4 regions of the Ruegeria sp. CF3 genome follow, and region 3 is predicted to be linked to each of the others. Evidence: riboswitches for the same ligand, from Rfam matches in the RefSeq annotation. Region 3 holds a riboswitch; each other region holds the start of a gene.
The links. Region 3 has a riboswitch for cobalamin ahead of ACR0KC_RS10690 (energy-coupling factor ABC transporter permease). Riboswitches for the same ligand answer to the same signal wherever they lie in the genome.

Region 1 (7,822 bases), 430 kb from region 3:
TTCTGCGCCATCATCGCGGCGTCGAACTTACCGAAAGCGGAGCCTATTTGCTGGTCGCCCTTCAACGTGGCCTTGAAGGGATCAGCGAGGCCCTTGGGCAGTTGCGCCGACAGTATGACCACAAAGGCGTGACGATCCGTTCCTCTACGGCGGTCAGCTCGCTTTGGCTTACACCACGGCTTGCCCAGTTTTGGAAAACGCATGGCCATGTTTCTGTGACACAAGTTGTGACCGATCTCGGGGTCGATACCTCAAAATGTGATCTAAGCATTCACTACGGTGATACACGCCGCGATTCAGGGATTATCAAGACCTTGTTTCACGACAACATCATGGCCTTATGCAGCCCTCGGTTTGCGAAACAGAACCCAATCGAGCATGTCGGCGAGATCGCCAAAGTGCCGCTCATCCATCTTGATGCACCAGATACCGGTTGGACCGATTGGCGGGCCTGGACCCGTAAACTGGGCTATGAAGGCCCGCTGAATTCCGCGCATCGGGTCAACAATTACACGATTGCGCTTCAGGCCGCTCAGGACGATATGGGCGCAGTGCTGGGATGGGAGGGACTGACCTCGGAGCTGACCGCATCCGGAAAACTGGTCAGACTGTTGCCGCAAACCATCTCATCGCAACTGGATTTCTACGTGAAACTACACAACACCTCATCCGACCGAGCCAAGCTTGTGTTCAAGTGGCTCGGCCAAGCGGTTGACGGAAAGGTTTAAACTCGGCTCAGACCTGATCAGGACGAAATATCTTGGGAGCGAAGATCGAGGGCCTTACCGTTGATTTCTCGCTGTCCTGAATAAAAGCAAGAACACAAACACCGATCCGATTGAAGTTGTGACGATCCCCACCGGCAATTCCTGCGGAGCCAGCAGAAGCCTGCTGAGAATGTCAGAGCCGGTCAACAAGGCAGCACCAACCATAGCGGCGGTAGGTAGAAGGTTTTTGTGCAGGGGACCTGCGATCCCGCGTGCAATATGCGGCACCATCAGACCGACAAAACCAATCACTCCGGCTACGGAAACAAACACGGCCGTTGCCAAAGCTGCGGTGAAAAACATGCTGAACCGCAGACCCCGAACCGGCACACCCAGAGTAGCGGCAGTCAAATCCCCGGTCAGCAGCGCATCCAACCAGCGGCTGCGATAAAGCGAATAGCTCAGGATCAGCAGCAGACCGATGCACACCAGCGGGAACGTCTCCCAACGGGCCAGGCCCAGCCCCCCCAGCATCCAGAAGATGACAGAATGGGCGGCGCGGCTATCACCGGCGAAGATCAGATAGTTGGTGATGGCCGAAAACAAAAACGACACAGCCAGACCCGCAAGGATCAGCTTCTCCGGTGCGCTGGTGCGAAGCCCATGAACCAGCGCCAGCACGATGCCCGACGCCACAAGACCGCCGCAAAAGGCAGCCAGAGGCAGAGTCCAGAAACCCAGAATATCTCCGGTCACGGTAATTACAAACACCGCCCCCGCTGCCGCGCCCGAGGACAGGCCGAACAGAAATGGATCGGCAAGGTCATTACGTGTGGTCGTTTGCAGCACCACGCCAACGATGCCCAGCCCGGCACCGATCACGGCTGCAAACAACGCGCGGGGCAATCGCAGGTCGAATACGATCCTATGCAGCGGCGACATCTCTCCGTCCTGCAACCCCGTACCGCGCAATATCGCGGTGAAGGTGTCGGACAAAGGAATCGAGGTTGTGCCGTAGATCGTGGAAATCAGCAAAAGGGCGGTCAGAACGACCGCCCCCAGCAACAACGTCAGGCCCAATCGGCCCATATCAGCTCTGACCCGGATGCATCGCGCGCGCCATCTTCGAGATCGCTTCGATATTTGCCGGTCCCGGCGTTAGCTCTTCGTAGCGCAATCCGATCCAGCGTTCGTTCTTGACGGCATCAGTCTGCGACATGACGGGATGTTCCTGCAGGAACTTGAAGGTGTCCTCGGCGCCATTGCCGGTCTGATAATCCAACAAAACCAGTAATTCCGGGTTCGATGCGGCAACGGCTTCCCACGAGGTGCGGCCCCAGCTCGTGTCCATGTCATGAGTGACGTTTTCACCACCGGCGGCTGTGATCATCGCATCGGGAATCGCGAATTTACCGGCGGTAAACGGAGCATCTGCAGGACCATCCAGAAGAAAGACGCGGGGCTTGGGCAGTTCAGCAGTCTTGGCTTCGATCGCTGCCAGCTGCTCTTTCCAGCCCGAGACCAGAGCCTCGGCCTTGTCTTCGACTTGCATCACCTTGCCCAAGCGCAACACATCGCCAAACAGAAGATCCATGCTGGCTTCGGGGCGATCCTTGTCCAGATGGACACAGCTTTCCGTTAGAACCAAGGTCTTGATTCCGAACGGTTCCAATGTATCTGGGGTCACATCACCACCCGGCTTCATGCCATAGTACCAACCTGCAAAGAACAGGTCGGGTTCAACCGCCACCAGGTTTTCGACGGTCGGATATTTCGGCGCAAGCTCGGGGATGTCGCCGCGCAGGGCATCAAAATCAGGGCTGGTCTTGTACCAGCCGGTGATGCCGGTCAGGCCGACGATCTTGTCCTGCAGACCCAATGCAAAGGCCATATCGGTCATGTTCATGTCATGCACAACCAGGCGCTCGGGCGCGGTATCAAAAACCAGCGGTTCGCCGCAGTTGTCTACGGTGACTTCTTGCGCAGCAGCACCGCTTGCCATGGCGGTGGCCAACGCCACGGGCCAGATGTATTTCATCTCAGTGTGTTCCTTCGACTAAGTTGAGACTGTGGTTCTTCGAATATCAAGCGCCGGGATCACGCGGCCTTCGTGGAGAAAGCAGAGGAAATCAACGCCAAAAGTTTCGCGGACTCTTTCGGGTGTCAGCACCTTGTCCACCGACCCAAACTCGATCATGCGGGTCGATTTCATCAGCGCCACGTGTGTGGCGAATTCGGGGATCATGACCAGATCGTGTACGATCATGACCACGGTGATCCCAAGCTCGGCGACCAAAGACAGCATCCGCCCTTTTGCATCAGGATCCAGATGGTTGGTCGGTTCGTCCAGAAACAGCAACGAAGGGTTTTGCGCCAAAGCGCGCGCGATATGGGCACGCTGACGTTCGCCTCCGGACAGTTGGGCCATGCGCTTGTCCGCGAGATTTGCGAGACCGGTCAGGTCTAAAATCCGGTCCAGCTCTTGCGCGTGGCCTTCGGCAGAGCGGTCCGCACGGATGGGTATTTGCCCCAGCGCAACATAATCGCGTAACGCCAAGCGTCCATCGGGCAGTTCCTGCTGACCTACCACTGCAATCATGCGCGCACGCTCTTTGGCGGAGAGCTGTTTCAGACTGCGTCCTTTGATCCGAACATCGCCAAGTGCCAGCGGCTCAGCGCCGCACAACAGATTGAGAAGCGTCGTTTTCCCCGCCCCGTTCGGGCCGGCGATGGCTAGAATGGAACCCTCGTCCAACTCGAACGAGACGCCCTGCAACAGGACATCTCCGTTAAGGGCATAATACTCAAGGTTTTCGGCAATCAGAAAGGGTGGCAACGTCATTGCGATGCCCCCTGTTCGATCCGCGGCATGCGCGAGAGGGTTTTATTGGACAACGCCTGCGGGCGATCAGTGGCATTTGTCCAGCCATCCGGGCTTTCACGATACTGCGCTGCAAACTCAGCCAGCGCCTGCACCTCATCCGCGGTCTGAATGCCACCAAAAAGGTATTGCGCCTTTCCTACGGCCTGGAACCCAACCGTTCTGGGACTATCGCAGCCTGCCATGCAAGACGACGCGCGGATCGCAAAACTGCGAGGTAATTTCCCAGTCAACGCATCGCAAATTTCATCAAGGGGCAGCCCTTCAGTGCAGCTTTCGCAGACTAGAATGAAATGATCAGGCGTATCTGGCATGGTCCACTCCACTTGTTTCCAAGCGCATGCGGAAGCTGCCGACAATGTAAACACGCGATTGACGCGCCATCAAAGCCTCCTTCCAGGACGCCCCGCCCCGGGTTGGTTAAACATCTGATGGCAGGTCTCCTGACTTGCGGGTCCGCGCTCGGCCAACCTTCCCGACCCTGTGGACCAGTGGCTGTTTGACCTTGCTCACCGCTTACAGTTGCGGGGGCAGTTACGGAATTGGCACCTTTTGGCAAACCTCACCGTATTCCCTTTTCATCCCGCGGCAACACCACCGGGAACCATCAATCGATTGAGTGCCCGAGAACACCGGACACGTCAATGATAAAGTCGAAGGCGCCCAACTCTGGTCGAGGATCGAGCGCCGGCAACCACGTGTCCGAAGCACCAACCGAATGGGTAGGGCTGCGCGCCGAATTTGTCTGGCCACGGCTGTCCATAGTTGGTGTGTTTGGAAATTAGACAATCTGAGGTAAGCTGAACAAATTTAGAGGTTTAGCTTTGTCAGCGCCTTGCCCCTGTTTGATCATTGCCTGGGTTTATCCAAGGAGACGGTTCTTTGACACATGTTTCGCAAAACGCATTGCCGCCGGATATTGTTGATGATGTCATTGACCACAATCTCGAGGCCGTTGCACGGTGGAAAGGCCATCGCTTAAGGGCTCAGCATGGGCGCAGTCACGGGTGCGTGGCTGCAACATTCACTGTCAGAAACGATCTACCAGAACAGTTCCGTCACGGCCTGTTTGAACAGCCCGCTGCCTATTCAGCCGCACTTCGCTTTTCCAACGGCGCGCATCTGGATGACCGGAAATCGGATGCCCACGGGATGGCGATCAAGCTTTTTGACGTGCCAGGCCCCAAGCTGATCGACGCCGAGGCACTTGCGCATCTGGGGACCACACAACTCAGCGACGAGTTCGATTTCGTATTGGTCGATCAGGATGTGTTTCCCAGCTACGTCCCCGATGAATATGAGCGATTGGGCAGGCTTGTCGCCACATTACAAGCGGTCCAGCACGCGATCAAAGGGCGACGAAAATGGAGCCTTAGGTTGATCACCAAAGGGCTGCGCGCAGGATTTCGCGCCTTCCTCACTCGTGAAGGCAAGCGTCAGTTTCGCGTCGCGAGTGATTTTGCCTCGAACTATATGCACTCGCCTTTTGAGGTCCATTTCTGGTCGACAACACCGTATCGGCTGGGCCCCGATCTAACGGTCAGATACTTGGCCCGCAGCGCGAAACCAAAAATTCCGGCACATCCGGTAGACGACCCAGATGGGATCGGGCAGTGTTTGCGGCAAGACGTGGCCGATGGAGATAATCACTTCGAGCTGTGTGTGATTGAGCCCCCGCGCCCGGCCGGCGAATTCGATGTGCTCGACAATCGCATCCGGTGGGCATGCGATCCGCAACCAGATGCACCTCTTGATCCGTACCATCATACCGTCACGCCCGTGGCGGATATCACGATTCCCAAAGGTGCAGAATTTGATCCGCAGAATGGAGACGCGATGAGCTTCTCGCCCTGGCGTGTCACGGCAGATCACGAACCTTTAGGACCGATTAATGCGATCCGGCTCAGAACCTATCTGAGCTTGGCCCGCGCCCGGTTCCCGAATCGATGACCAAACGGAGATGTATTGATGCTGGACGTTGATGATCTGATCAAACTCGGATTCAAGATCTCCCCACCCGTTACGAGCTATTTAGCCGCGATCAGGCTTGCAAACGCCGCGAAGATCCACCGACCGCGGCCCTATACGATGGGCGCAGACTACACGACATGGCCCGGCGTGTTTTCCCATCGCTGGATCGGTCGGCATACAACGCCAGAAGACCTCTCACCCGTCCTGCCGTCGGAAAGCGAAGTTGCTGATCTCTTTCGCCGACGGACACAAATGGATGGCAGCCCGCTTACCTTGATGTGCCCGCAAGGATCGACACTATTGTTTATCTCGGCCGCACAATGGTTTACCGACAGTTTCCTTCGCACCTTTGGGGCGAAAGGACCGGTTGATCAGACGGATTCGAACCACGAAGTCGATCTGTGCCAAATCTACGGGCTGAACGATTTTCAGACCGACATGCTGCGCGAACGCGATCCCGATACCAATGAACTAACCCACCGGCTGGCCTTTCGTCTGGATACACAGGGCGAGATGTGGGCTCCGAAGCTGTTTCAAAAAAACCAATCCGGTGGTGTTAAGCTAGCACCCCCTTTTGATGGCAGTCTCGCCACTGGCGAGAATTGCGGAAAGCCGTTGCACGATCCCTGCAAGCTGTGGAATGCGGTGAAACGGGCGCATCCGGGTCTCAGCGATCACGCAATCGACCAGCTACTGCTCGATTTTCATGCAACCGGGCTCGATAATGGCAATGGTACGATAGGCTATATCACGATCAATACACTGATGTTGCGCGCCCATAACACCTTTGCCGATCTGTTGTGGCGCGAAAAGCGCGGCATATCAGGCTGGGATAAAGAGCGTGTGTTCCAGACTACACGCTGCACCTTGATCGCATTGCTGATCAAGCTTGTGCTTGAGGACTACATCGCCCACATCGCCAATATGCCTTTCAAACTACCCGTTGGCGTCAATCGCTGGCAACCGTGGCATCATTCCAACCAGATCGCGATTGAGTTCAATTTGCTCTACCGCTGGCATTCGATGATCCCCGAGCGATTTATAATCAACGGCGCACAGGTTGGCCCGGAGGGGTTCAGATTCAATCCACGACTGGTCGAACAAACAGGCTTGGCGGAAATGATCCGATCATTGTCGCGCCAACCTGCGGCCCGCATGTCGCTGCGCAACACGCCCGATTTCCTGTTCCAAAGGCCTGCGCCCGGTGCTCCTGCCCCTGTCGAAGCTACAATTGCCCTGACGCGTAAGGCGCGTCTTCCGTCGCTGAACACTTATCGTCATCATTTCTGCCGCAAACCGCATTCAAGCTTTACTGAGATGATTGGTGATCAGCCGTTTGCGGAAGAATTGATTGCCGACCTGAGCCGGCTCTATTGCGACGTCAATAGGGTCGAGTTGTTCCCTGGTCTCTTTGCGGAACAGCACAAGGGCGATGTGATCATGGGCGATCTGATGACATCGATGGTGGCGTATGACGCGATCACGCAGCTTATGAACAACCCGATGGTATCCAAAAATTTGTACTCGGCTGAGACTTTTTCAGAGAAAGGTTTTCAGTTGCTGAAGAAAACTTCGTCATTCTCGCAGGTGGCGCGTTTTGTTGGCTTGGACCTGCAACCCGAAGACTGCACTTTAGGTCGACGTCCCGGCGGGACCTAAGACGCGACCGCGCGCTCTTCCAGCTCAGTAATCCGCGCGGCAACTTCCGTATCGGCTGGCCGGATGCAGGCAAGATCACTCAGCGCGCGCAATTCATACAGCGCCGCGCCCTGATCATTCGCCACGGCTATAGCTTCACGCAAAGCCGCCTCAGCCGCGTCGAACGGAGCACCTTGTTCCAGTAGAAGGGCTGCCTTGATCCGGTGGATTTCAGCCTCATAGTTCCGCTCGTCAGTGTTTTCTGCACATGTCAGGCCAGCCTCCACCGCATCCAACCCTTTCTGAATCTCACCCAGAGCAAGATAGCCCCGTGCGAGCTCGGTGTTGACGAGCACGCCAGCCGCCTCGGCACCCGTTGCGTGCATCCTTCCCCAAGCGGCCTGCAGCATGGCCACGCCCTCTGTGGCCTCGCCGGTTCTGATGGCAGCCCCGGCAAGATGGGCCGTCGCAACAGCTTGGTAATAAGGGCCGCCCTTGTCCTGAACAGCCGCGCTCAGCGCCTCGGCCATGCGCGCATAATCCGGGTGATCCATCTGCATGTGGATTTCGGTCAACCAGTGCATTGCATTTGCGATGATCAAGGGCTGGCCCGACGCCATCGCGG
Region 2 (7,822 bases), on a different contig from region 3:
TGGGAAAGTGCCGCTATTCAAAGATGATCGGACTTAGACAACAACCCTATCCGTCATCGCTGAACTTGTTGCTTAACACTGTTGACGCTGGAAGACACTAGCCAGCCTGGGTTACGTCGCACGAATCTATAATCAGAAAAATGATCTCGGCTCAAAGTTTCTCGACGGCCACCTGCGCCCCCATGATGGCCTTGAGCCGCAGCCCCGCAGAATTTGCCCCGAGGAATTCGTGGAATGCACGCATCACATCATCTTTCCACCAACCGCGCCTGTGATAATCGTCAAGCATGATTACGCCGCCTTCGATCATCTTGGGCAGCAAAGCACTCAGATCCGTCTTTACTCCCTCGTAGGAATGGTCGCCGTCCAAATAGGCAAACCCGATGCTTTGATCTTCAAACAAACGCAGCGCCGGTTGCGAATAGTCGCGAATGATCGAAACTTGCCCCTTGGCGATCTCGGTACTGTATTTACCCGTTACTGCATCGTAGATCCGATCCATATCCTTTTGCGTGCGCGCTCCGGCAAGCGAAGCACCGCCATCCGGATCTTGCTGTACTTGCCAGGGATCGATGAGGCACAATTTCGAGGGCTGCAGCTCTTCCAGCAGAATCCGCGAAAACTCGCCCTTCCAAACGCCAATTTCAACGCTCAGCCGTCCATGCGGCATGGCCTTGAGCATTTCGCGCCGCAGGGAATCCTTCCGCTCGCGCTGCTCAGCTTGCTTCTTGCGGCGATCCTCAGCAGATACAGCTTCACCCATAGACGTCTTCTCCGGTAGAGGAATTTTGCAACGCTTCAACCAGATCAACCCAGTCCGGTCTGGCTCTCAATTCTTCGGCTTTCGATCTGTGCCACTCACATGCTTGGTGATGGAGGTCTGCCAATTGCGGATCTGCCATCATCTCAGATTTGATGTCGTGCATAGCCGGCATGTGTTCCAGAATTGAGCGATCCTCAACATCATTGTGGTTCATCATGAGCCAGTACTTGAGCCCTTGATCCTGCCCCACATGATTGGTGCGCCCACGGTCGCGCTTGACCAAAAAGCTATCAGTGCTGCGCACAGCATAATGATGAATGCGCGCGAATTCATGGCTGAAACCACGCCATGCTTTCCATTTCACTTGGTCTGCTGGGTACAGGTTCCCGCCCGAATCCCGCCACAACACGCCTTCGTATGGCGCGTCAGGGTTCGGTGCATCTTCTGGATTAATCCTGGGACGATGGGCGCGAAAACGGCTGAATTTTCCGTTGTTGCGGAACAGCGTTTTGAACCCTTTGGTCCGGTGATGCGGATAGCCGTCTTCGGTGGCGGCCAGAAAGAAAGTCTCAGGTACAGGTCGATCAACGAAATCGTTCTGACCCGCGTTTCCGAACATGCGCCAGCAGATCGAGATCGCGTCCGCCACGCCGCTGGCCTCAACGAGGCTTCTTATATCACTATTGGGCAAACGGATATTGATATACTCGTCCACATCCAAACTGAGAATCCAATCCGATGACAGATAGCTTGGGTGATTCCGCGCAAGCGAAAATGCACGAACCTGCGGCGCAGCGCGCGGACCCAGCCTGTTTCGTTGGTGGTGAGCCCAGCCAAGCGCTTGCAACCGTTCGCCCATGGCATCGGTACCATCAGCGCAATCATTGGTATAAATCAGAATGTCATCAAAGCCGATTGCGTGGTTGTAGGCCACCCAATCGATCATGAAAGGCCCTTCGTTTTTCATCGTTGTTACGATGAGAAAGGTCTCATTCGTCATAAGTTGTTCTCTTGCCTGTGCCGGTGTCGGACTCTTGTTGACCTGTTTAGAATAGCCCCAGAATTTTGTCCAACCAGGCCGCCAGACAGCCGCAACGCTTGCCTATTATTTGATCTACCGATTCTGTGGGATCACCTCATAACCCGGTTCTTCTGGCTCGTCGTCCAGCATCTCGGTTGGGAACCCTGGCGCCTGGATCTCCAGTCCGGTCGCGTCCTCTAGCCGCCTGATGATGTTCGGGGACAGTTCACGCTCACCATATCGCGCGATGCCATCTTCGAAAATCTTGATCATCAATGGGTTTATCTCAAGGGGAACTCCGGCACGGTCGGCGACCTCCTGAAACAGACCGATATCTTTTTTCACCAGGTCCATGGTGAAGGAAATATCGCGCGAGCCGTTCAGGATGACCTGACTTTCGGTCTCGTGCACGAAGGATGTGCCTGACGATATCTTGATCGCCTCATAGGTGGTTCCAAGGTCCATGCCGGCGGCCTTGGCTGTCACCAGTGCCTCGGCGCAGGTGATCAGGTTGGCGGTCGCCAGATAATTGGTCAACACCTTCAAAACAGAGGCCGAGCCCAGATCGCCCGTGTGCAAAATGCGCCGCCCCATGGTGGTCAGGAATGGCAGGATACGTTCAAAAGTCTCACGATCACAGCCTGCGAAGATCGAGATATTACCCGTCGCTGCCCGGTGACATCCGCCCGAAACCGGGCAATCCACCGCTGCGCCGCCTCGTTCGATGACCATTGCGCCAAGGCGTTTGACTTCGGCTTCGTCGGTGGTCGACATTTCCATCCAGATTTTGCCAGGGCCGACCTCTGGCAACACTTCCTGCATCACCGCGTCCGAGGCCGCAGGAGAAGGCAAACAGGTTATAACAGCATCGCAATCGCGCATCAGCTGCGCCGGACATTTGGCGGCTTTGGCACCCTTGGCGACGAATTCGGTCACCAGATCCGGGTTCAGGTCATGAACCGTCAGATCGATACCGTTTCGTAGCAGCGATCCAGATAGCTTGCCCCCTACATTCCCCAGCCCGACAAACCCTACTTTCATGCGCGGTATCCTCCTGTTCGCATCTTGCTGCCATGCCAGCACGTCGTTGCAGAAGTATCATGCCGCCCAGCGACCCCGACAGGTCGCTTTTTATCCGCTTTTTCACGGATCGGCGCGACTCGCTTGACAAGCAACCCTGCCCTGCCGCATGTCCCTTTCGTTGGTGTCTGCGAGAGCAGATGAAAAGGGAATGCGTCAGCGGTTTTTGCCGTCAAACGCAGCCGCCCCCGCGACCGTGACCGGAGAGGGTGCCCAAAGCCACTGGCAGTATGGCCGGGAAGGCGGGACATCCGACAGAGGCCTCCTCTGAAATCCGCAAGCCGGGAGACCTGCCAACGCCCGAAGATGAAACCGGACGGGGTGTTCCGGTGTGGGGCTGTGATCGGCCCGCATGAAACCCCGTCCCCCACGAAGAGGATTTGGGGGGATGAGAGACATGACCGAGACCGCACCGGTCGAACTGCTGGTTTGCACTACCTGCCGTCGCGGGCTGCCTGTCGAGGATGACGCCCAGCGCCCCGGCACGTTGCTGCACAAGGCGCTTGAACAGGCGGGCCTGCCCGAAGGCATTACCTTGAAAGCTGTGGAATGCCTGTCGAATTGCGATGAAGGCTGCTCGATCGTGCTACGCGGAGGACCGGATCGCTGGACTTTCGTGTATGAGCATCTGAACGAGATCGACCATGTTGAAACCATCGTCGAAGGCGCAGCCAAATACCTCGCCACCGAGGACGGTTTGGTCAAATGGCGCGAACGTCCCGAACATTTCCGCAAAAACTGTGCGGCCCGCATTCCCCCGATTGGAGCCCTGAAATGAGCAATCTCGAGAAACTCCCCGTCACTGTGATCACCGGCTTTTTGGGCTCGGGCAAAACCACACTGGTGCGCCATCTGATGCAGAACCCGCAGGGCAAGCGTCTGGCGGTGGTCGTCAACGAATTCGGCGATGTCGGCGTCGATGGCGATATCCTGAAGTCCTGCGCCATTCCTGATTGCCCGGCGGAAAACATCATGGAACTGGCCAATGGTTGCATCTGCTGCACCGTGGCCGATGATTTCATCCCGACCATTGAAGCCCTGATGGCACTAGAGCCGCGCCCCGATCACATCCTGATCGAAACCTCCGGTCTTGCCCTGCCAAAACCGCTGCTGAAGGCGTTCGACTGGCCCGATATCCGCTCGAAAATCACCGTCGATGGCGTGATTGCTCTGGCCGATGCCGAGGCCGTGGCCGCTGGTCGGTTCGCTCCGAATGTCGAGGCGGTGGATGCGCAACGCATGGCAGATGACTCGATTGATCATGAAACTCCCTTGTCCGAGGTGTTCGAGGATCAGATTTCCTGCGCCGACATCATTCTGCTGACCAAGCCCGATCTGGCTGGCCCGGAAGGCGTTGCGAAAGCGAAAGAGATCATCGCCGCCGAAGCGCCCCGCCCCATGCCCGTGGTCGAAGTGGCCGAGGGTGCCGTGGACGTCCGCGTCGTGCTGGGTCTAGAAGCCGCGGCCGAGGATGACATGGACGCGCGTCCCAGCCATCACGACGGCCATCACGATCACGAGCATGACGATTTCGAAAGCATCATCGTTGAACTGCCCGAGCAAACCGATCCGATTGATCTGGTCGCCAAGATTGAACGATTGGCCAACGAGTTGAATATCCTGCGCGTCAAAGGCTATGCCGCCGTTCAAGGCAAGCCCATGCGCCTACTGGTTCAGGCCGTCGGTGCGCGCGTGCGTCACCAATATGACCGCCCGTGGGAGCCCGGCGAAGACCGTCGCTCGCGCCTTGTGGTCATTGCCGAGCATGACGATATCAAAGAGGCCGAGATCCGCGATATCCTCGTGGGTGTAACCGAGGCTGCCGAGTAAGACTTATGCACGTCGTCTTCCGCGAAAGCCATGGGCTCGAAGAAACCGAGACCCCGACCGATCTGGGTCAGAGCCCGGCGGACCTGGTGGTGCTGTCCTTTTCCGACAGTGACCTTGGCGCTTTCGCGGCGGGATGGCATCGTGGAGGTGGGCCTGAAGGACGCATGCCAACGATGCGGCTGGCCAATCTGACGGCGCTGAAGCATCCCCTCTCAGTCGACACATATGTCGAGCAGACACTGGAGGGCGCAAAGGGCATCCTGATCCGTCTGATCGGTGGAGTGCCCTATTGGGCGTACGGCTTGCAGCAGGTTCTGGCGCTGGCGCAGGCCAAAGGGATTGCACTGGCCGTACTGCCCGCAGACGGTCGCGAGGATACGCGGCTGGATGATTACTCTACCCTGCCTGTCTCGACCCTGCGGCGGCTGGCGCATCTGTGCGACACCGGCGGTGAGGTCGCGGCGCAGGCCGCTCTGGCGCAGATGGCACTGGCTGCGGGGTTGTATGCAGGTCCGGTCATGGGCGCCAAGACCATCCCCGAATGCGGTGCCTGGTGCCCAGATCACGGCGTGATCCCTGCAGAAAACGCTCTGCCCGGTGATGCGAAACGTATCATCGTAACCTTTTATCGCGCATACCTGACCTCGGCAGATACCGCCCCAATTGCGGCGTTGATCCGCAGCTTGCGGGCGCGGGGTTTTGAGGCCGTCGGCCTGTTTGCCCCGTCGCTCAAAGCACCAAATGCCGCCGATTGGCTGCGCGAGACTATTGTGGCGCTGAAGCCTTCGGCGATCGTCAACGCCACCTCATTCTCAGGCAAGGGCGCATCAGGCACCTCACCTCTGGATGTGGCAGAGGTGCCGGTCTTTCAGGTCGCGCTGGCCACCTCACGCCGCAAAGCGTGGGCTGACGCAGTGCGTGGCCTTTCACCTGCCGACCTCGCGATGCATGTGGTCCTTCCGGAAGTGGACGGGCGGATCAACGCGGGCATCGTATCCTTCAAAGAGCCGGGCAAACGCGATCCGCATCTCGAATATTCTCGTTTCGCTCATCGGGCTGAACCCGAACGGATCGAAGCCATCATCAACCGCATCTCCGGCTGGCTGAACCTTCACGACAAACCCAAAGCGGAGCAGGTTCCGGCGCTGGTACTATCGACCTATCCCGGCAAAGACTGGCAGATGGCACATGCAGTGGGTCTGGATGCGCTGGCCTCGGCTGAGGCAATGTTGCTCGATCTGCAAGGCGAAGGGTATGACACCGCGCCTGCCGAGCCAATTGCTGAAACTCTTCTTGATGCACGGATTTCATGGCCGCTAGAGGATTATCAGGCGGCGCTGGCGGCGCTGCCGGAAACACTCCGCGCCGATCTCAATAAGGTTTGGGGCACTCCCGAAGACGACCCTGCTTTCACAAACGGCGCGTTCCATTTCACGGCACTGCGTCGTGGAAAAGCGCTGATCGCGCTGCAGCCCGAGCGCGGTACACCCGAACTGCGCGATGACGACTATCACGATCTGTCGCGCACACCGCGCCACGCCTACGTCGCCTTTTACTTGTGGCTGCGCAAAGGATTGGTCGCGGATACGCTGATCCATATCGGTGCGCATGGCACGCTGGAATGGTTGCCGGGAAAATCAGTCGCCTTGTGCAACGAATGTTGGCCCGAGGCGTTAATCGGCGATCTGCCGGTGATCTACCCCTTCATTGTCAACGACCCCGGCGAGGCCGCGCAGGCCAAGCGTCGGATCGGGGCGGTCACGTTGGGCCATATCCCACCCCCGATGAAGGAAAGCGGCACACCAGATCGCATGGTGCGGCTGGAATCGCTTTTGGACGAGTTCTCGAACGCGGACGGGCTAGACCCCAAACGCCGCGATCGCCTGCAGGAAGATATCCGGGACGAGGCGCAGGCGATCGGGCTGGAAAGCGATCTTGGCCTCGATCAGGCCACCTGTACCGCCGAGGCGATCACGCGCATTGACCGATTTGTCTGCGACATCAAGGAAAGCCAGTTCGGTGATGGGCTGCATATCTTTGGGCGCGTCCCCGATGAGACGGGCAATTTCGACGCTGCCCCCTCAGCCCAAGCTGAACGCTCTGCCCTAATTGACGCTTTAGCGGGCAAACGGATCGAGGCCGGGCCGTCCGGTTCCCCCTATCGCGGGCGTACGGATGTTTTGCCGACCGGGCGGAATCTTTACACGACCGACCCACGCTCGGTTCCCACGCGCGCGGCCTATACACAAGGCGTCAAGCTCGCCGAGGAACTGGTTCGGCGGCACCTGCAGGAAGAAGGCGACTACCCCAAGGGCTTGATCGTCGATCTATGGGGTTCGGCCACTATGCGCACAGCGGGCGAGGAATTCGCCATGGCGCTACACCTGCTGGGAGTGAAGCCGGTTTGGGATAAAGGGTCTGAGCGGGTCTCGGGCATCGAAGTGTTGCCGATCACCGATCTCAGCCGCCCGCGTCTGGACGTAACACTGCGCGTCTCTGGCCTGTTCCGGGACGTGTTCCCGACGCTTTCAGCGCTTTACGGTCAGGCTGTCCGCGCATTGACCAAACGAGATGAAGCACCCGACTGGAATCCTTACGCCGGTCAGGAGCCTGCGGCGCGGGTCTATGGGCCAGCCCCCGGCAGCTATGGTCTGAACATGACTCATCTGTCCGAAACCTATACGGATGAGGCACGCGTGCAAGCGGGTGAGGCTTGGCTTGATGCCAGTTCCTTCGCTTTGGAAGGTGAACACATCGCGCAGGATAAGGACGGTATCTCGCAACGCGTCGCCAACGCCGACAGCTTTGTGCACCTACAGGACCTGACCGAGACGGACTTGCTGCTGGCCAATGATTATGCAACGCACGAGGCCGGATTTGCCGCCGCCAAGAAAATCACCGGCGGTACTGCGCAGCTTTATCATCTGGACAATACCAACCCGGACAACCCGCGCGCCCGCACCCTGCCCGAGGAAATCAGCCGCGTCGTCTATGCCCGCGCCGCCAACCCGGGCTGGATTGCCGGAATGCAGCGGCACGGGTTCCGGGGCGCCGCTGAAATCGCGGCGACGCTGGATCATATGGCATCTTTCGCGCATCTGTCCGGCACAGTCGCACCGCATCTGTTC
Region 3 (7,822 bases):
AAAGCGGAACGCCTCGTTCGACAGGTCTGCATTGGTCAGCCGCTGCAGCAGGTCACGCGCTTTCGGACCGGCGACGTTGAACCCGGCTATGCGGTCGGTGGCGACTTCGAAGGTTGTGTGCTTTGGCAGGTCGATCATGTTGAAGAAGCGTTGATGATAGCGCTCGGCCATGCCCGATCCGATCATCATGAATTCGTCATCGGCCACCTTGGTTATGGTGAAATCGCCAGCCACGCCGCCACGGACAGAGATCAGCGGCGTCAGACAAGACCGCCCGATCACGGTCGGTACGCGGTTGGCAACCAAGCGGTCCAGCCAATCTTGCGCGCCGAGTCCTTTGATGATGTAATTCGCAAAATTCGATATGTCGATGACGCCCACATTCTCCCGCAGCATCTGTACCTCACGTCCCACCGGCTCCCACCAGTTCTGGCGTGTGAAGCCGTTGGTTTCCTGTACACCGGGCTGATCGGCGAACCATAGGGGATGCTCCCAGCCACAGTTCAGACCAAAGACACAGCCCATGTCTTTCTGCATTTCATAGGCAGGGCGGACTCGGGCGGGGCGACCAGCACTACGCTCCTCGTTCGGGAAGTGGATGGCAAAACGGTGGGTATACTGGTCCTCGACCCGTGCCTTGGTGAATTTTTTGTCGGCCCAGTCGCCGAAACGGGCCAGATCCCAGGCAAACATGTCGTATTGCGGCTCGCCCTCGATCATCCACTGCGCCGCCAGCAGGCCCAGACCACCCGATTGCGAGAAACCCGGGATCAGTCCGCCGCAGAGGAAATAGTTCTTCAGTTCGGGCACCGGACCCCACAAGGCGCTGGAGTCCGGAGACCAGATCATCGGCCCGTTGATCACCCGTTTGACCCCTGCGGTGGCGGCAACTGGCACACGTTCGGTAGCGCGGATCACGTTTTCCATGATCCGATCCAAATCGTCGGGGAACAGGTCATGGGCAAAGTCCAGCGGCGTGCCGTCCTCGGCCCAGAACTTCATGTCCTTCTCATAGGCCCCGATCAGCAATCCGTTGCCTTCCTGACGGAAATAGTACTCGCCATCCCGGTCTGCAATTGACGGAAGGCGACGGCCCAGATCGGCAACTTCTTCGATGGATTCAGTCACGAAGTACTGGTGCTCGGTCGGTTGCAACGGCAGAGTCAGCCCCGCCAGCGCCGCAACTTCGCGGCCCCAAAGACCAGCGGCATTCACCACCCATTGCGTGTGAATATCGCCCTTTGCGGTACGCACGATCCAAGACCCGTCGGGTTGCTGATCCGTACCTAGCACCGGACAGAACCGTTCTATGGTTGCTCCCATGGCGCGGGCACCGGCAGCATAGGCGTGGGGCACGCCCGAGGGATCCACATTGCCGCCATCGGGTTCATACATGATGCAGCGGATATCGTCGAACTGCGCCAGCGGGTGCAGTTCCTTGGCCTGCTCGCGACTGACCTCGTGGAAGTTCAAACCATAAAATTTAGCCTTGGCTTCCTGCAGGCGCAGCTGATGCTCACGTTCTTCGGTTTGCGCCAAATAGAGCGAGCCGGGCTGGAACACACCGCAGCTTTGACCGGTTTCCTGTTCCAGCTCTTTATACAGATTCATCGTATAGTGCTGGATGCGGGTAATATTGTTGTTGTCATGCAGCCCATGAATGTTGGCCGCCGCGTGCCAGGTCGAGCCGCTGGTCAGTTCGTCCCGCTCTAGCAGGACAACATCGGTCCAACCCAACTTGGCGAGATGATACAGAATTGAACAGCCGGCTAGGCCGCCGCCGATTACAACCGCTTGCGCATGCGTTTTCATGTGCTTCCCCTCTCAAATGCCTCAGGCGGCGATGGTTTTCATTGCACCCAGAAACTGGGCCACTTCGGCGACGCTGTTGTAGTGGCACATCGAAACACGCACGCAGCTGGCCATGCCAAGCGGTGTCAAGATGTTGCCCGAGTAGTGATCGGCCTTGCGCAAATGCGTACGGATGCCTTGTTCGTTCAGTTGCTTGACCACATCGACCGACGGCACGCCCTCGACCTGCAGTGACACCAGCCCCTCGCGTGCTGGGTTATCGACACCGCCCAGAATGGTCACCTTCTCCATCTCGGCCAGCCCGGGCAGGTTGCCGGTTCCGCGGATCATCGCATCAGTCAACGCTTTTTCCTGCTCATGGATCGCCTCTCCGGCAGCGACGAATTTTTCGCGCCGGTCGGTGGCGTCGCTGACCTGTGCGCCCAGCCATTCGAAATAGCTGACTACGTCAGACATTGTAGCGTAAGAGCCGGTATCGCGCGTCCCCATTTCCCAATTGTCGGCGGGGCCGTCGATCAAGCTGTTATGTGGCAGCTTGGTCAGCCGGTCAGAAATCCAGGCCACCCCGTAACCATGGCGCGAGAACACCTTGTAGGGCGAGATCACATAGCCATCGACATCATAGGCGGTCAGGTCGATCCGGCCATGCGCGGCGTGCTGGATACCGTCGATTATGATGAAGCAATTGGGCGCAACGGCGCGGATCTCGGCAGCCACAGCCGCTACATCCACGCCCATACCGGTCACCGGCGAGGTGTGCACGATAGTCGCAACCTTTGTGTCCGGCGTTACCTGCGCCGCATAAGCATCTGCTGTGACGGTGCCTGTGGCGTCGTCATGGACCACCAGAACATGATCTTGCCCGGCCACCCCGGCCCAACGCGCGCAAGCGCTTCGGGTCGCGGGATGTTCCAGCGTTGTGCCAAGTACCCGACCGGTGGCGGTGCCCAGACAGGCGTTCATGATCAATCGAAACAGCAGCTCGGTCCCGCTTTCGCCGACAAAGAACTGGCCACCGGGGGCGTTCATGAACACGGCCATATCTTCTTTGGCCTTGTTGATTACCCGCACCAGTTCGTGACTTCCCGGGTTGTCGCGGCCCTGATTGTCAGGGATCGCAGCATAAGCCTGCGAGGTGCCCACAACCGAATTCAGCGTCAGCGCCCCACCCGCGTTTTCAAAGAAAATACGCGGTCCCTGCTGCGGGCAGTGGTCAACCTGCGCAAATCGGGCACGGATTTGTTCAAGCAATTCTGGAGTGATCTTGGTCATCGGGAACCATTCCTGCGAAAATGTCATTCTGGCAAGATATATGCGCCCTTTTGCAAAACTACTCACAAAAAAACTTGGGGCATTGTGGGTGGAAATTGAGACCATCGAGCCAAGAGAGCTCAGCCACAAGAACAATATGGTTCGCGAATTTCAATTTCGTCGGCCCGATCACACCCTCACGCATGCCTTCGCTCGGTTGCGAAACCGCTAGTCAGGCCGACGGTTTGTAACCTGAGCGTGGTTCTAGAGACATCGCTTTGCAAAAGAAGTTTGAACTAATGCAGAACGGCCTGGATCCTACGAAGCTACTTATTGCAACTGTCTTGGACACCAATCGCAGTGGCCATGCAGTTTTAGTTTATCGCTCGAGTGAAGGCGATTTGATTCTGGACAATGTCACCAACAGGATCAAATCTTGGAAGGAAACGAGGTATCTTTTCCTACGAATACAGGACCCAAATCACCCTGATCGTTGGGTACAGGTTTCTAGCGGCTAAAGACAATGTGGCGCGCCCTAGAGACGCGCCACAATAAAATTTTGGTCCTGCGACTACTGGTTGTTTCGCGGCAACCCAAGTTTAGGACACTGCTTCAAACTTTGGTCAAGCTTTCGCAGCGTTGTACAAACGCGGAGTCACCAGACCTGTACTGTTCAAACCGCGCATTGCCTTGGCTGCCGCAAGCACTGCCAGATCAGCAATCGGCTCAATGACGATTACCAGCATATAAGCGCCGCCAAAGGACAGAACCGACGCCATGGTTTCTGCGCCGAAACCCTGGCCGTAGAAGGCCCAGAACCCAACCCATGCGACTACTCCTCCCTGATACGTCGCACTTAGGGCAAGAGCTTGGCCATATTTGAGGTCAACATATGCTGTGCCGGGTGCGATGATGCGGCTGGCCAGTGCCTGTAGCGCAAATAGCGGCACCAGCAGAGTGGTCAGGTTGATGAAGTACTGCGGAAGATCGAACGGGGCAAAAAACACACCCTGAATCAGGAGACCAGCTGCCAATCCAAAAGCCGCGGGTGCAGCACCGAGAAGCAGAAACAGCGTCGACCCCAGGATGAAGTGGACTTCAGAGACACCAACCGGGAAATGCGGCAGGACTTCGAAGAAAAGGAAAACCCCAACGGTGGCGAGCACCGAGCGCATAACAAAAGATGCAGGTCCATTCGCACGCAATGTGGAAAACGTTTCTTTCGCTGCGTAAGTAGCCGCACCTGCGGCGGTAACATAGGAAAGCGCGATTTTGGCACCATTCACGATGCCCGGTTCGATATGCATGTTCTTTCTCCCTACCGCCTCACCCGGCGGCTTGTCAGGTTGAATCGACCGTAAGGCCGACAGGTTCAGTCTGGGCATAGCCCGGCGCTTTACGGCAGGTCTCCTGACTCGCGGGTGCTCGCTCCGCCAACCTTCCCGGTTCCATTACGAACCAGTGGTGTCTTGGCATCGCTCTCCGCTCACAGTTGCGGGGGCAGTTACGGAATTGGCGCCATTGAAAACACCGAACCGTATTCCCTTTTAATCCTTTTGGCTTCCGCCATCAGGAACCGAAAACAATTCACCGCTACAATGGCGGCTTCGCCTGTGTCAATTGTCTTTGCGAGCTATTCCAATGTAAACTCGACCGAAGCAGGATTCACGCAACCGGTCACTTGATCGACAGGGTAAACCAAGCGTTACCTGAAACCTCTTGAAGCTCTAGCTGCTAGAGGCTTTAAGATTCGGATTAATTCGCGATAGTGCGATCCAAATACGTTAAACTTGTGAACCAGGACGAGACCTATGCTTACAAGGCGCCATTTCATTCAATCCACCACAGCGCTGTTCTCGGCGTCTGCGGCCAGTCCATTGATCGCCAAAACCTGGCCAACCGCATCGCAGAAGACCTATTGGGACAGTCAGGTCACGCCAATTGGTTACGATCCAATGACCTCAAATCCGTGGGGTGTTCATGACCGTTTTTTACCAAGACGCGTCGCGGCAAATGATGGTTTGGTTCCAGGTGACATCCATGTGGATGCCGTCGCGCGCTATCTCTATCATATCGAAGAAGGCGGGACCGCAATGCGCTATGGCGTAGCGATCGCGCGCGGGAACCTTTACGAGCCCGGCACCTATGTTATCCGCCGAAAGGTCGAATGGCCACACTGGACACCAACCGCTTCAATGATCGAGCGCAACCCCGAATACGCGGAATTCCGGAATGGCATGGAGCCCGGGCCGAATAATGCTCTCGGCTCTCGTGCCCTTTATCTATACGTTGGAGACCGAGACACATATCTCAGAATTCACGGCACGCCTGAGCCAAGAAGCATCGGCGGTCGCGCAAGTTCTGGATGTGTGCGAATGATCATGGCTCATATCAATGACCTCTACCCAAACGTGAAAACCGGCTCGACCGCTTTCCTATACTCTGCCGAAGATAGCGTCACAGCCCGCTCATGAATATTGGGCAGCGTACAAGGACGTCGCTGCCCTCATTTCGATCAGGCGTCGCGCGCAATGCAGATCGGAGCGCCATTCGTCGCGCGCAATGGTACCAATGTCGTCTCGACGGGTCCGCTGTGCTCATACCAAAAGCAATTATCTTCTGGCAAAAGGCGTGCCGTGGTCAAATCCTGCGCCGGCCCTGCCAGCGCTACGACCGAATCTGGCACGTTGCCTGGTTCAAGTGCCTTGCTTTTGGCTCCGGTGAACTGGGCTGAGCAACCAGCCGTAATCGAGACTAACGTGATGGTAATTGCGATCCGTTTCTGCATTGATCTGTTCCAAATTTTTTGCGTCATCTGCAATTAGATTGCATCCACACGGCCGGCCCGCAAGACGAAATGAACTAACAATATCGCAGGCAAAGAACCCGGATGAAAAAAATATAAAAGGTATTGAAGCTCTAGTTACTGTAGGAACTATTTACAAAGGACCATAGAGATTCTTGAGGTCCAATCATGTCATCCGATACCCATAGCCACGACCATGGCCACGAAAACAAACATGGTCACCACGCATGCGGTAGTGGCGGGTGTGGCGACATCGCCCCCGCCGGTCCAATTCCTGAAGGTGGTAGAAGCTTTCAGGTCTCTGGCCTTGATTGCGCCGAAGAGGTGGCGATCCTGAACCGTGTCGTCGGCCCGAAAGCAGGTGGTGAAGAGCATCTCGCATTTGATGTGATCAACGGTCGGATGACGCTTCTTGAAAGTGCTTCCAAGTTATCTGACGAAGATGTCATGCTGCTGGTTGCGAGTACTGGTATGACCGCCAAACCATGGGATGACGGAAATGCCGCCCAGGACCAGGCGGCGCATATTGCACGTCAGCGGCGGTTCACCACTCTTAGCGGAGGGTTTTGGGCAGCAGGTTTTGGCTGGCACATTTTCGAAACCGGCATGGGCGGTGCGCTCGGGCTGTTCTCGGGACATGGTGAGGTTCCGATGCCTTTGCCCGAGGCAGCTTTGTTCGCAGTCGCGATCTTGTTTGGCGTCTGGCTGGTGTCCCCTAAGGCCTGGTCTTCGGCGCGTCGACTTTCGCCTGATATGAACCTTTTGATGGTTGTTGCCGTCGCCGGTGCCATCGCTCTGGGTGAGTTTTTTGAAGCGGCAACTGTAGCATTTTTCTTTTCGCTCTCTCTTTATCTGGAAAGCTGGAGTGTCGGACGTGCTCGGAACGCGGTGTCCGCGCTGCTTGATCTGGCCCCCCCGACGGTTCGGCTGGTTCGTGCTGACGGTTCTGAGGCAACGGTCCCGGCGGCGGATGTCTTTGTCGGTGACAGCTTCATCGTTCGAGGTGGGGATCGCATTCCACTTGACGGAGAAGTCATCGAAGGGGCCGGTGCCGTTGACCAGGCTCCAATCACGGGTGAAAGCGCGCTGATTCCCAAAGAGCTGGGTGATGAGGTCTATGCCGGCACAATCAATGGTGAAGGCACCCTCAAAATACGTGCGACGAAAACAGCGTCAGACACCGTGCTTGCCAAGATCATCCGGATGGTCGGTGATGCTCATGCGCGCCGCGCGCCGGTTGAGCAGTGGGTTACAAAATTTGCGCGGATCTATACGCCCATCGTTATGGTCGTCGCAGTGGCCATCGCCCTGATCCCGCCGCTTGCATTTGGCGCATCGTGGGGCTTCTGGTTTTACAATGCGCTTGTTCTGCTGGTTATCGCCTGCCCCTGTGCGCTCGTAATTTCCACACCGGTTTCAATCGTTGCGGCTTTGACCGCTTCGGCCCGGGCTGGGGTTCTGATTAAGGGCGGCGCATATATCGAGGCCCCCGGGCGTACCACCGCACTAGCCATGGACAAGACAGGCACGATCACCATGGGTGAGCCTGAAGTGGCCAATGTCTATCCGCTGGGCGCCGCATCCGAGCAGGAGCTGTTAGCGAGCGCTGCCAGCCTCGAGGTTCGGTCTTCACACCCGCTGGCCCGCGCCATTTTGACCCGGGCAGAACAGACCGACATTTCGATATCGGCGGCTGAAGACATCCGAACCGTTCCCGGTCGTGGTCTGGAAGGCCGTACCGAGCGTGGAGATATCTGGCTTGGCTCTGACCGCTTCGCTGTCGAGAAAGGCTTTGGCGCGTCCATCCCTGCCGAGTTGCGCAACCAAATCGAGAGCGCGGGAAGCACACTTGTTGTTGTCGGGGATGAGAACGGGTTAACCGGTTTGCTTGAGCTGCGGGACCGCATTCGCCCCGAAGCCCGAAGCATCGTTGCCCGGCTTCATGCGCAGGGC
Region 4 (7,822 bases), 610 kb from region 3:
CGTTCAACACGTTGAACTATGACGCGATCGGATTGGGTAATCACGATTTCGGATTTGGGCTGGAACTCGTCAATCGCATCGCTCGCCAAACCGCCTGCCCAATGATTTGCAGCAATATGCAAACCACTCAGACCGAACAAGGTTGGGGTGCACACACGATTCTGCATCGGGTTGTCAGACTAAATGGACAGGACACCGCAATCCGCATCGGGGTTCTTTCTGTTTTGCCCTCTCAAACCGCACAGTGGGAAGCACATCTGCTAACGGACCGGGTCGTGGTAACAGACATTCTGGCCGCTGCGCGGCGCGCTGCTGAAGATCTCAGCGTGCAAGGTTGCGACCTGATTGTCGCCCTTGCGCATACCGGACTGGGATCGGCAATGGCCGAGCCGGATATGGAAAACGCGATCATCCCGCTGGCCGAGATGCCGCTGATTGATGCCGTCGTCGCAGGCCACACCCATCTGACACTGCCCGGAAAGGCGCATGATGGTTATCCATTCGTCGACAGTACGCGGGGGCTTGTCCATGGAACGCCGGTTGTCATGCAGGGTTGGGCCGGGTCTCATCTTGGGATCATTGATCTGACACTGCAAAAAGATACCACCGGCGATTGGCGCATTACAGGCAGCCATGTCGAAGCGCGGGCAATCGCTCAATCGGGCACAGAAATACCCGAATGCCAAAGGATCACAGAGCTGTTTGCGACCGGCCACGCTGCGACGCGCAAAAGGGTGACCAGGCCAGTGGGCACAATCCCACACACGCTGCACAGCTACTTCTCATATTGCTTACCGGATCGCGGTCTGGCCTTGGTTGCGGCGGCTCAGGTCGCTGCCCTACGCCCGCATTTGGTCGATACCGACTGGGCAGATTTGCCTATCATATCGTCAGCCGCCCCGGCAAAGTTCGGCGGGCGCACAGGAAGCAAGTACTACACGGATATCCCCTCAGGTGAGATTTCAGTTCGACATATCGCCGATCTCAGTGTCTTTCCTAATGAATTGCGCGCGGTGCTGGCCTCAGGTTCTCAGATTCGGGACTGGCTTGAGATGTCAGCCGGGCTGTTCCATCAACTTGGATCAGACGCCCCGATCGATCTTGCCGATCCTCAGCGCACGGGCTTCAACTTCGATGTCCTGCATGGCGTCACCTACCAGATCGATCTTTCGCAACCGGCGCGGTTCGATACGCTCGGTCGAGTGATTGATCCGGCATTTTCCCGCATACGCAACCTGGAATTCGATGGGCAGCCGATTGCGCCTGACCAGAGTTTCCTTGTCGCCACCAATAACTACCGCGCCAATGGCGGTGGTCATTTTCCAATTGCGCGACAAGCCCGTATGATTGACCTGCCTCAGATCAGCATACAGGATATTCTATGCAAATACGTCGCTGGCACACTGCCCGCCGACCCACTTGCACATGCACCGCGCCCCTTTTCTTTTGTACCAAACCAAAGGCAGGGCGCGATCCTGACAACGGGGCCGCGCGCGCTACACCATGTTGCAGAGCTTGCTGAGTATCATCCACGCATTCTGCCCGACGATGCGGATGGTTTCATGCGTATTCATCTGACCTTCTGACGGGTTGCCATTTTCAGGGGATGCACCTATATCGGCTTTGAGAGGTTGGCGCGGGCGAGCGCCTCGCCAACCTGGTCAGGTCCGGAAGGAAGCAGCCACAACGAGCCCCGCTTGGGTCGATGTCCAACCTCTCACTTAGAACCCATCAGCCGCAGGAGGGCGTTTATGATTGTAGCAAATTCCCTTCGGGCAGACCGGTTCTGATCCTTTCCGATCAACTGACTGCCTGAACACATCACCAGCGGATGCGCGATTGCCATCCGGCGGGATTGCTGTTTCTGATCACAGGCAGACCAATGTTACTTTCCTTATCGGACCTCGGATGGTCCTCTCATTTCGCGGCTCAGCATGCGGCTGATCCGTCACTTCTACCGTATCGCATCTCGGCCGTACACCGGGATCGACTGATCGGGCTGAGCCCTGAAGGTGAATCGCCTTTGTTATCTCTGGATCAATCAACCGGCGCATATGCCGTTGGGGATTGGGTTCTGGCGGATGAAAACAAACGCATACGCCGAGTGCTGGACCGGCGCAGCCTGCTGCAGCGCCGGGCCGCAGGTACAGGGGCAGCGGCGCAGCTGATTGCTGCAAATGTTGATGTGCTGTTCATCGTTAGTTCCTGCAACGCCGATTTCAATATGCCACGATTGGAGCGGTATCTTGCGCTGGCACATCAGGCAGGCTGCTATCCGGTGGTCGTTCTGACCAAATCGGACATGTGCGATGATCCGAGCCTTTATGTAGATCAAGCCCAATCGCTCGCCCCGTTTCTGACGGTACTTGCGGTCAACGCGCTGGATCACGGCGATCTCGAACAAGTTCTGTCGTGGTGTCCGAAAGGACAAACCAGCGCCTTGCTTGGATCATCCGGCGTTGGGAAAACGACGCTCGCCAACGGGATGACGGGGCAGGATCAGGCCACCGCAGGTATTCGCGAAGACGATGCGCGCGGCAGGCACACAACAACCTCACGCGCCTTGCATCGCATGCGCAATGGCGGCTGGCTGATCGATACGCCCGGCATGCGCGCGTTACGTCTGCTAGATGCGCAAGAGGGGTTGGATGAGGTGTTCTCGGACATCTCAGACCTCAGCCTGAATTGCCGCTTCTCGGATTGTCAGCACGAGACCGAGCCCGGATGTGCGGTGCAGGCGGCAATCGACGCTGGTACGCTTGATCCCGCGCGGCTGGACCGCTGGCGCAAGCTGCGGCGCGAAGACCAACACAATTCCGCTTCGGTGGCGCAGGCCCGCGCCCGCGACAAGGCGTTCGGCAAGATGGTGCGCAGCGTGATGCACGAGAAAAAATCCCGTAAAGGGCTATAACGAAGCTGGGCACCGACCTACCGGTGCCCAGCGCTATCAGGCGATCAGTCTAGGCCAGACTGCCGCATTCCGTCTTGCGAATGCACCGATATGGCCGATCTTGGACACTCCTAATTCGCTTGGTGCAAGCAGATGGCGCCCGGCTTTGGGTCCATAGAGATCGGCAAGACGCCAGACAGCATCCGGCGGCACCATTTCATCATCTGCGAAGGTAAACAGATCGACACGTTTGCCCAAGTCTTTCCAGCGGGCGGCGGGCAGTGTCGTGCCGATCTCTGGCACATAGCTTTTGGGGGCGGTGCACCATTTGCGCCATTGCCAATAGACTTGGGCAGGCAGGTCCGATCCAAACCCGACCAACCGTCCGGGCAGGTAGCCAAGCGCCTTGACCACCAGCGGCGCGTGACCATACCAGAACAACGCCGCCAAAGCGCGATAAGGCCAAGGGTGATCCGCCAGCGTTACCAGACCCGAACAGACACAGATCATCCTGTCGATCTGATCGATATCGGGTTGGATCGGGCCAAACATTCCGCCCAAGGAATGACCGATGCTCCATAGCTTGGCCTGTGGAAACCGTCGGCGCATCTCGGCCCGGGCGGCTGGAATGTCGATCAACGCCCAATCGGCCATGGTGACATTTGACCGCTTTTGCGAACCCACCAAAGAGTGACCAAAATCCCGGTAGTCATAGGTCAGGCAGGCCATGCCCTGTTCTTCGGCGAGCCATCGGGCGAAGTGCTGATAGTAATCCCTCGGCACCCCAGTCGCACCGTTTATGACGACCACCTTTTCGGGGTCGGCAACCGGACGGTAAAGCCGCGCCGACAACATTGCCGGGTCGGACGGGATCTGAAAATCCTCGGTCACAACCGCCTGCTGCGTGTCCAACATGGTGCCCTCCAATACCGACTGAACTGATCAGTTCACCCGAAGCGCCTCAAGTCAAGGTTGACGTGGCTGGACCGTACGTCACTTGCCTGACGCAATCTTCTTGACTCGGGCACGGCGCAGCCGATAGCCATGTCGCGATGGTTCTCGCGCCCAATCGGGCCGGGATGAAAAGGGAACACGGTGCGGTTCTGCACGGAGAAAACCGGAAAGAACCTAGTCCGAGACTGCCCCCGCAACTGTAAGCGGAGAGCAATGCCGAGATACCACTGGCCTTGAAGGCTGGGAAGGTCGGCAAAGCGATGACCCGCAAGTCAGGAGACCTGCCATCAGATGTAGAACCGAAACTCGGGCGGGGTGTCCGGGACGGGTTTGATCGTGCTCTGCACCGACCAACCTGTGCCACGCCCTCGCCCTGCGCGCGGAGGGCGCATTGATGATCTGGAAGACTAAAACGCACGAATTCGCGGCGACCGTGTGCCAACGTACTGGGGCAACCTGCCCCGCACTGGCGCAAATGGCGCGGGCTCTGACGCAGGCCATGTCCACCACAAAACCGGTCACAAAATCTGGGTTTGAGATTGAAGGCAGTATTGACCTGTCGCACTGCCCAGAGGGATGTACCGCCCGCTTTCGCGCCCAATGCGACCAGATACGTGTATTCTGCGGAACCGATCCTGAAATCGATACCGGCCGGCTGGATGACTACGCAGACATGATGTTCGGAACCGAGTACCGCAGCCTACCCGCAGACCTGCTAAGGAATCCTCCTTGCGCCATGCTTGAGGCTTCGCTTCTGGTGCAGCACAACGGTGGCGAAATCTCGCCACATGTTGGTGTCTAAGCCGTCAAACGGCTTGAACACGGGCCGGTTCAACGGCCCAAAGCATCTGGGCATTTGTCTCGACTGCGCAAGGACGCACCGTACGCAATCGCTTCAATGCCGCCTCAGGCCGTTCACCGCATTCAACCATCAGACGCAGAACCACCATCCCGGATCGGCCACAGCCACCACGGCAATGCACTAGCACACGGCCACCACCTGACAACGCCTGACGGGCAGTCGCGCCAACGCGGGGCCAGCGGTCCAAAATCTCTTTGGGTGGCGTGCCAAAATCTTCGATCGGCAAATGCACCCATCTGCTGGCACGCCCCTGAATATCAGCGCCAAAATTCCGCGCACCATCCTGAATCATCTCGACCTCAGTCGTCATCGAGATCACAAGTCCCGGCTTCCAGTCTGCGATAAGATCGAGGTCTTCGGTATAAGTGCCTCCGCGCCCGGGCATCGATGACAAGGCCAAGGTGCCTCCGCCAACCTGCAACGCATAAACCACCAGTTGCGACATAATCTCCCCCCAAACAAACTTCACCCAACAACATACTGGTCCAGTAAATAGAATAGAGTGGATTTTAGCCGCATACCCACGCATTCCAAAATGAAAATCGTCCCGGCCGGCTGTGGACGCGGGCGGCGGGGGCCTCTACGCTGCGGCGTAACGCGAATCCGACAGAGCAGACATGACCGAGACGCCCAGCCCCGCCTACCAGGTTCTTGCCCGCAAATACCGCCCCGAAACCTTTGCCGATCTAGTCGGTCAGGACGCCATGGTGCGCACTCTGAAAAACGCCTTCGAGGCGGACCGGATCGCGCAGGCCTTCATCATGACCGGCATCCGCGGTACCGGCAAGACGACGACCGCTCGGATCATAGCCAAGGGTATGAACTGCATCGGTCCCGATGGCAGCGGCGGCCCTACCACCGAACCCTGCGGTCAATGTGAACACTGCGTAGCCATCATGGAGGGCCGCCATGTCGATGTGATGGAGATGGACGCCGCCAGCCGCACCGGTGTCAATGACATCCGCGAGATCATCGACAGCGTCCGCTATCGCGCTGCGTCCGCGCGCTACAAGATCTATATCATCGACGAGGTTCACATGCTGTCGACCAGCGCTTTCAACGCGCTGCTCAAGACGCTGGAAGAACCCCCCGAACACGTGAAGTTCATCTTTGCCACCACCGAGATTCGCAAGGTCCCGGTGACCGTCCTGTCCCGTTGCCAGCGCTTTGATCTGCGCCGGATCGAGCCGGAGGATATGATCGGACTGCTGCGCAAAATTGCAGGTGCCGAGGGGGCACAGATTGCCGAGGATGCGTTGTCGTTGATCACCCGGGCCGCCGAGGGATCGGCGCGGGATGCGACCTCACTGCTGGATCAAGCGATCTCGCACGGGGCCGGTGAAACCAGCGCGGATCAGGTGCGCGCGATGCTGGGGCTGGCCGATCGGGGCCGGGTGCTGGATCTGATGGATATGATCCTGCGCGGCGATGCTGCAGGCGCGTTGACCGAGCTGAGCGGGCAATATGCCGAAGGGGCTGATCCACTCGCCGTCTTACGCGATCTGGCTGAAATCACGCATTGGGTTTCGGTGGTCAAGATCACCCCGGATGCCGCCGAAGATCCCACCGTTTCCCCCGACGAACGCGCCCGAGGTCAACAAATGGCCGAGGCTCTGCCCATGCGAGTCCTTACACGCATGTGGCAAATGCTGCTGAAAGCGCTCGAGGAAGTTTCCGCCGCACCCAACGCAATGATGGCTGCGGAAATGGCCGTGATCCGCCTGACCCATGTGGCCGACTTGCCTAGCCCGGAGGAGCTGATCAAGCGTCTGCAAGATACGCCTCCGCAGCCCAATGGTGGCCCCGGCAAGGGAATCGGTGCGCCCGGACATGCTCCTTCCGCGCCACAGGCTGTGGCCCGACCGGCCTATGCCGCATCGGGGATTGGCGGCAGCGCGGGCGGGCCAACGGCCGCGCTGGCCCAGGATGTGCAGGCAGCGCTGGCACGTTATCCTACATTTGAACATGTGGTTGAACTGATCCGAGCCAACCGGGACGTGAAGCTGCTAGTCGAGGTCGAAAACGGCGTGCGTCTGGTTTCCTATCAACCGGGCAGGATCGAGTTCGCACCGACCGACAACGCCCCGACCGACCTGTCGCAACGATTGGGCGCGTCGCTGCAGCGTTGGACAGGCAACCGCTGGGCTGTTTCTATTGTCTCTGAGGGCGACGCCCCGACGATTGCCGAGGTTCGGGATGCCGCTGAGCTGGCCCTGAAGGCCGAGGCGGAACAGCACCCTCTGGTGCAAGCAGTGCTGACCCATTTCCCCAAAGCGCGGATTAAGAGCATCGAAAGCGCCGAACAACGCGCCGCTCAGGTCGAAATCGAGGCCCTGCCCGAGGTTGAAGACGAATGGGACCCGTTCGAAGAAGACTGACCTTCGTGCATAGCGCCCCTCACCCAAATGCTCCCGCACCCGCCGCGGGCCATCGGCTGACGCCGATACCCCTGAGCGGCTTTGGACCCGGCAGCGCGCCTTACTCGCCGCCGGGCCCAACGGGAGGAAAGGTCTTGCCAAAGACCTTGACGACAGGCGGGAGTATCCTGACCTCTTGTGCCGCGCGGTTACGCTTCGTATCTAGGCCACAAATCGAGTGACAGGAGATTACCGATGCTAAAAGGTTTAGGCGGCTTGGGTGACATGGCCAAGATGATGAAATCCGCGCAGGATCTGCAGACCAAGATGACAGATATGCAGGAAGAGCTGAACACCATCATGGTCGTCGGCGAATCCGGTGCCGGGCTGGTCAAGGCCACCGCGACCGCCAAGGGTGAGCTGAAAGGTCTGGATATCGACCCGTCGATCTTTAACGGTGACGACAAGGAAGTAGTCGAAGACCTCATCCTCGCCGCGATCAAGGACGCCCAAACCAAAGCGCAGGAACGTTCGCAGGCAGAAATGGCCAAGCTGACCGAAAGCATGGGCCTGCCCGCAGACATCAAGCTGCCGTTCTGATACACCCTCCTGACGGATCTATGGCCGGGGCGTATTTCCCTGGCCCAATTGCGAGGGTCTCACGGTGAGTTCGAACAGCGACATCGACAATCTGATTGACCTTATGGCCAAGCTGCCTGGCCTCGGGCCCCGCTCGGCCCGCCGCGCGGTCCTGCACCT

Region 1: linked by a shared signal. The riboswitch ahead of ACR0KC_RS08895 (DUF1636 family protein) and the one ahead of ACR0KC_RS10690 (energy-coupling factor ABC transporter permease) in region 3 are both predicted to bind cobalamin.
Region 2: linked by a shared signal. The riboswitch ahead of ACR0KC_RS14310 (DUF1636 family protein) and the one ahead of ACR0KC_RS10690 (energy-coupling factor ABC transporter permease) in region 3 are both predicted to bind cobalamin.
Region 4: linked by a shared signal. The riboswitch ahead of ACR0KC_RS07960 (hypothetical protein) and the one ahead of ACR0KC_RS10690 (energy-coupling factor ABC transporter permease) in region 3 are both predicted to bind cobalamin.

Annotation. Positions count from the first base shown of each region.
Region 1 covers NZ_JBQFRK010000002.1:235,642-243,463, reverse strand. Annotated here, with positions in the region: gene ACR0KC_RS08915 (LysR substrate-binding domain-containing protein) at 1-728, shown strand, start outside; gene ACR0KC_RS08910 (iron ABC transporter permease) at 783-1,796, opposite strand; gene ACR0KC_RS08905 (ABC transporter substrate-binding protein) at 1,798-2,745, opposite strand; gene ACR0KC_RS08900 (ABC transporter ATP-binding protein) at 2,764-3,549, opposite strand; gene ACR0KC_RS08895 (DUF1636 family protein) at 3,546-3,902, opposite strand; cobalamin riboswitch at 4,005-4,212, opposite strand; gene ACR0KC_RS08890 (catalase family protein) at 4,471-5,538, shown strand; gene ACR0KC_RS08885 (peroxidase family protein) at 5,557-7,218, shown strand; gene ACR0KC_RS08880 (ATP-binding protein) at 7,215-7,822, opposite strand, start outside.
Region 2 covers NZ_JBQFRK010000003.1:546,957-554,778, reverse strand. Annotated here, with positions in the region: gene ACR0KC_RS14330 (ABC transporter substrate-binding protein) at 1-27, shown strand, start outside; gene ACR0KC_RS14325 (class I SAM-dependent methyltransferase) at 152-763, opposite strand; gene ACR0KC_RS14320 (glycosyltransferase family 2 protein) at 756-1,763, opposite strand; gene ACR0KC_RS14315 (NAD(P)-dependent oxidoreductase) at 1,878-2,825, opposite strand; cobalamin riboswitch at 2,970-3,176, shown strand; gene ACR0KC_RS14310 (DUF1636 family protein) at 3,262-3,642, shown strand; gene cobW (cobalamin biosynthesis protein CobW) at 3,639-4,694, shown strand; gene cobN (cobaltochelatase subunit CobN) at 4,700-7,822, shown strand, end outside.
Region 3 covers NZ_JBQFRK010000002.1:663,002-670,823, reverse strand. Annotated here, with positions in the region: gene ACR0KC_RS10705 (GcvT family protein) at 1-1,812, opposite strand, end outside; gene ACR0KC_RS10700 (aminotransferase class V-fold PLP-dependent enzyme) at 1,834-3,084, opposite strand; gene ACR0KC_RS10695 (transglutaminase-like cysteine peptidase) at 3,342-3,581, shown strand; gene ACR0KC_RS10690 (energy-coupling factor ABC transporter permease) at 3,687-4,370, opposite strand; cobalamin riboswitch at 4,447-4,659, opposite strand; gene ACR0KC_RS10685 (L,D-transpeptidase) at 4,875-5,537, shown strand; gene ACR0KC_RS10680 (hypothetical protein) at 5,579-5,851, opposite strand; gene ACR0KC_RS10675 (heavy metal translocating P-type ATPase) at 6,038-7,822, shown strand, end outside.
Region 4 covers NZ_JBQFRK010000002.1:48,420-56,241, forward strand. Annotated here, with positions in the region: gene ACR0KC_RS07940 (bifunctional 2',3'-cyclic-nucleotide 2'-phosphodiesterase/3'-nucleotidase) at 1-1,586, shown strand, start outside; RNA gene ffs (signal recognition particle sRNA small type) at 1,625-1,723, shown strand; gene rsgA (ribosome small subunit-dependent GTPase A) at 1,883-2,911, shown strand; gene ACR0KC_RS07955 (alpha/beta hydrolase family protein) at 2,948-3,805, opposite strand; cobalamin riboswitch at 3,928-4,147, shown strand; gene ACR0KC_RS07960 (hypothetical protein) at 4,239-4,646, shown strand; gene ACR0KC_RS07965 (phosphatase domain-containing protein) at 4,651-5,151, opposite strand; gene ACR0KC_RS07970 (DNA polymerase III subunit gamma/tau) at 5,324-7,084, shown strand; gene ACR0KC_RS07975 (YbaB/EbfC family nucleoid-associated protein) at 7,319-7,663, shown strand; gene recR (recombination mediator RecR) at 7,728-7,822, shown strand, end outside.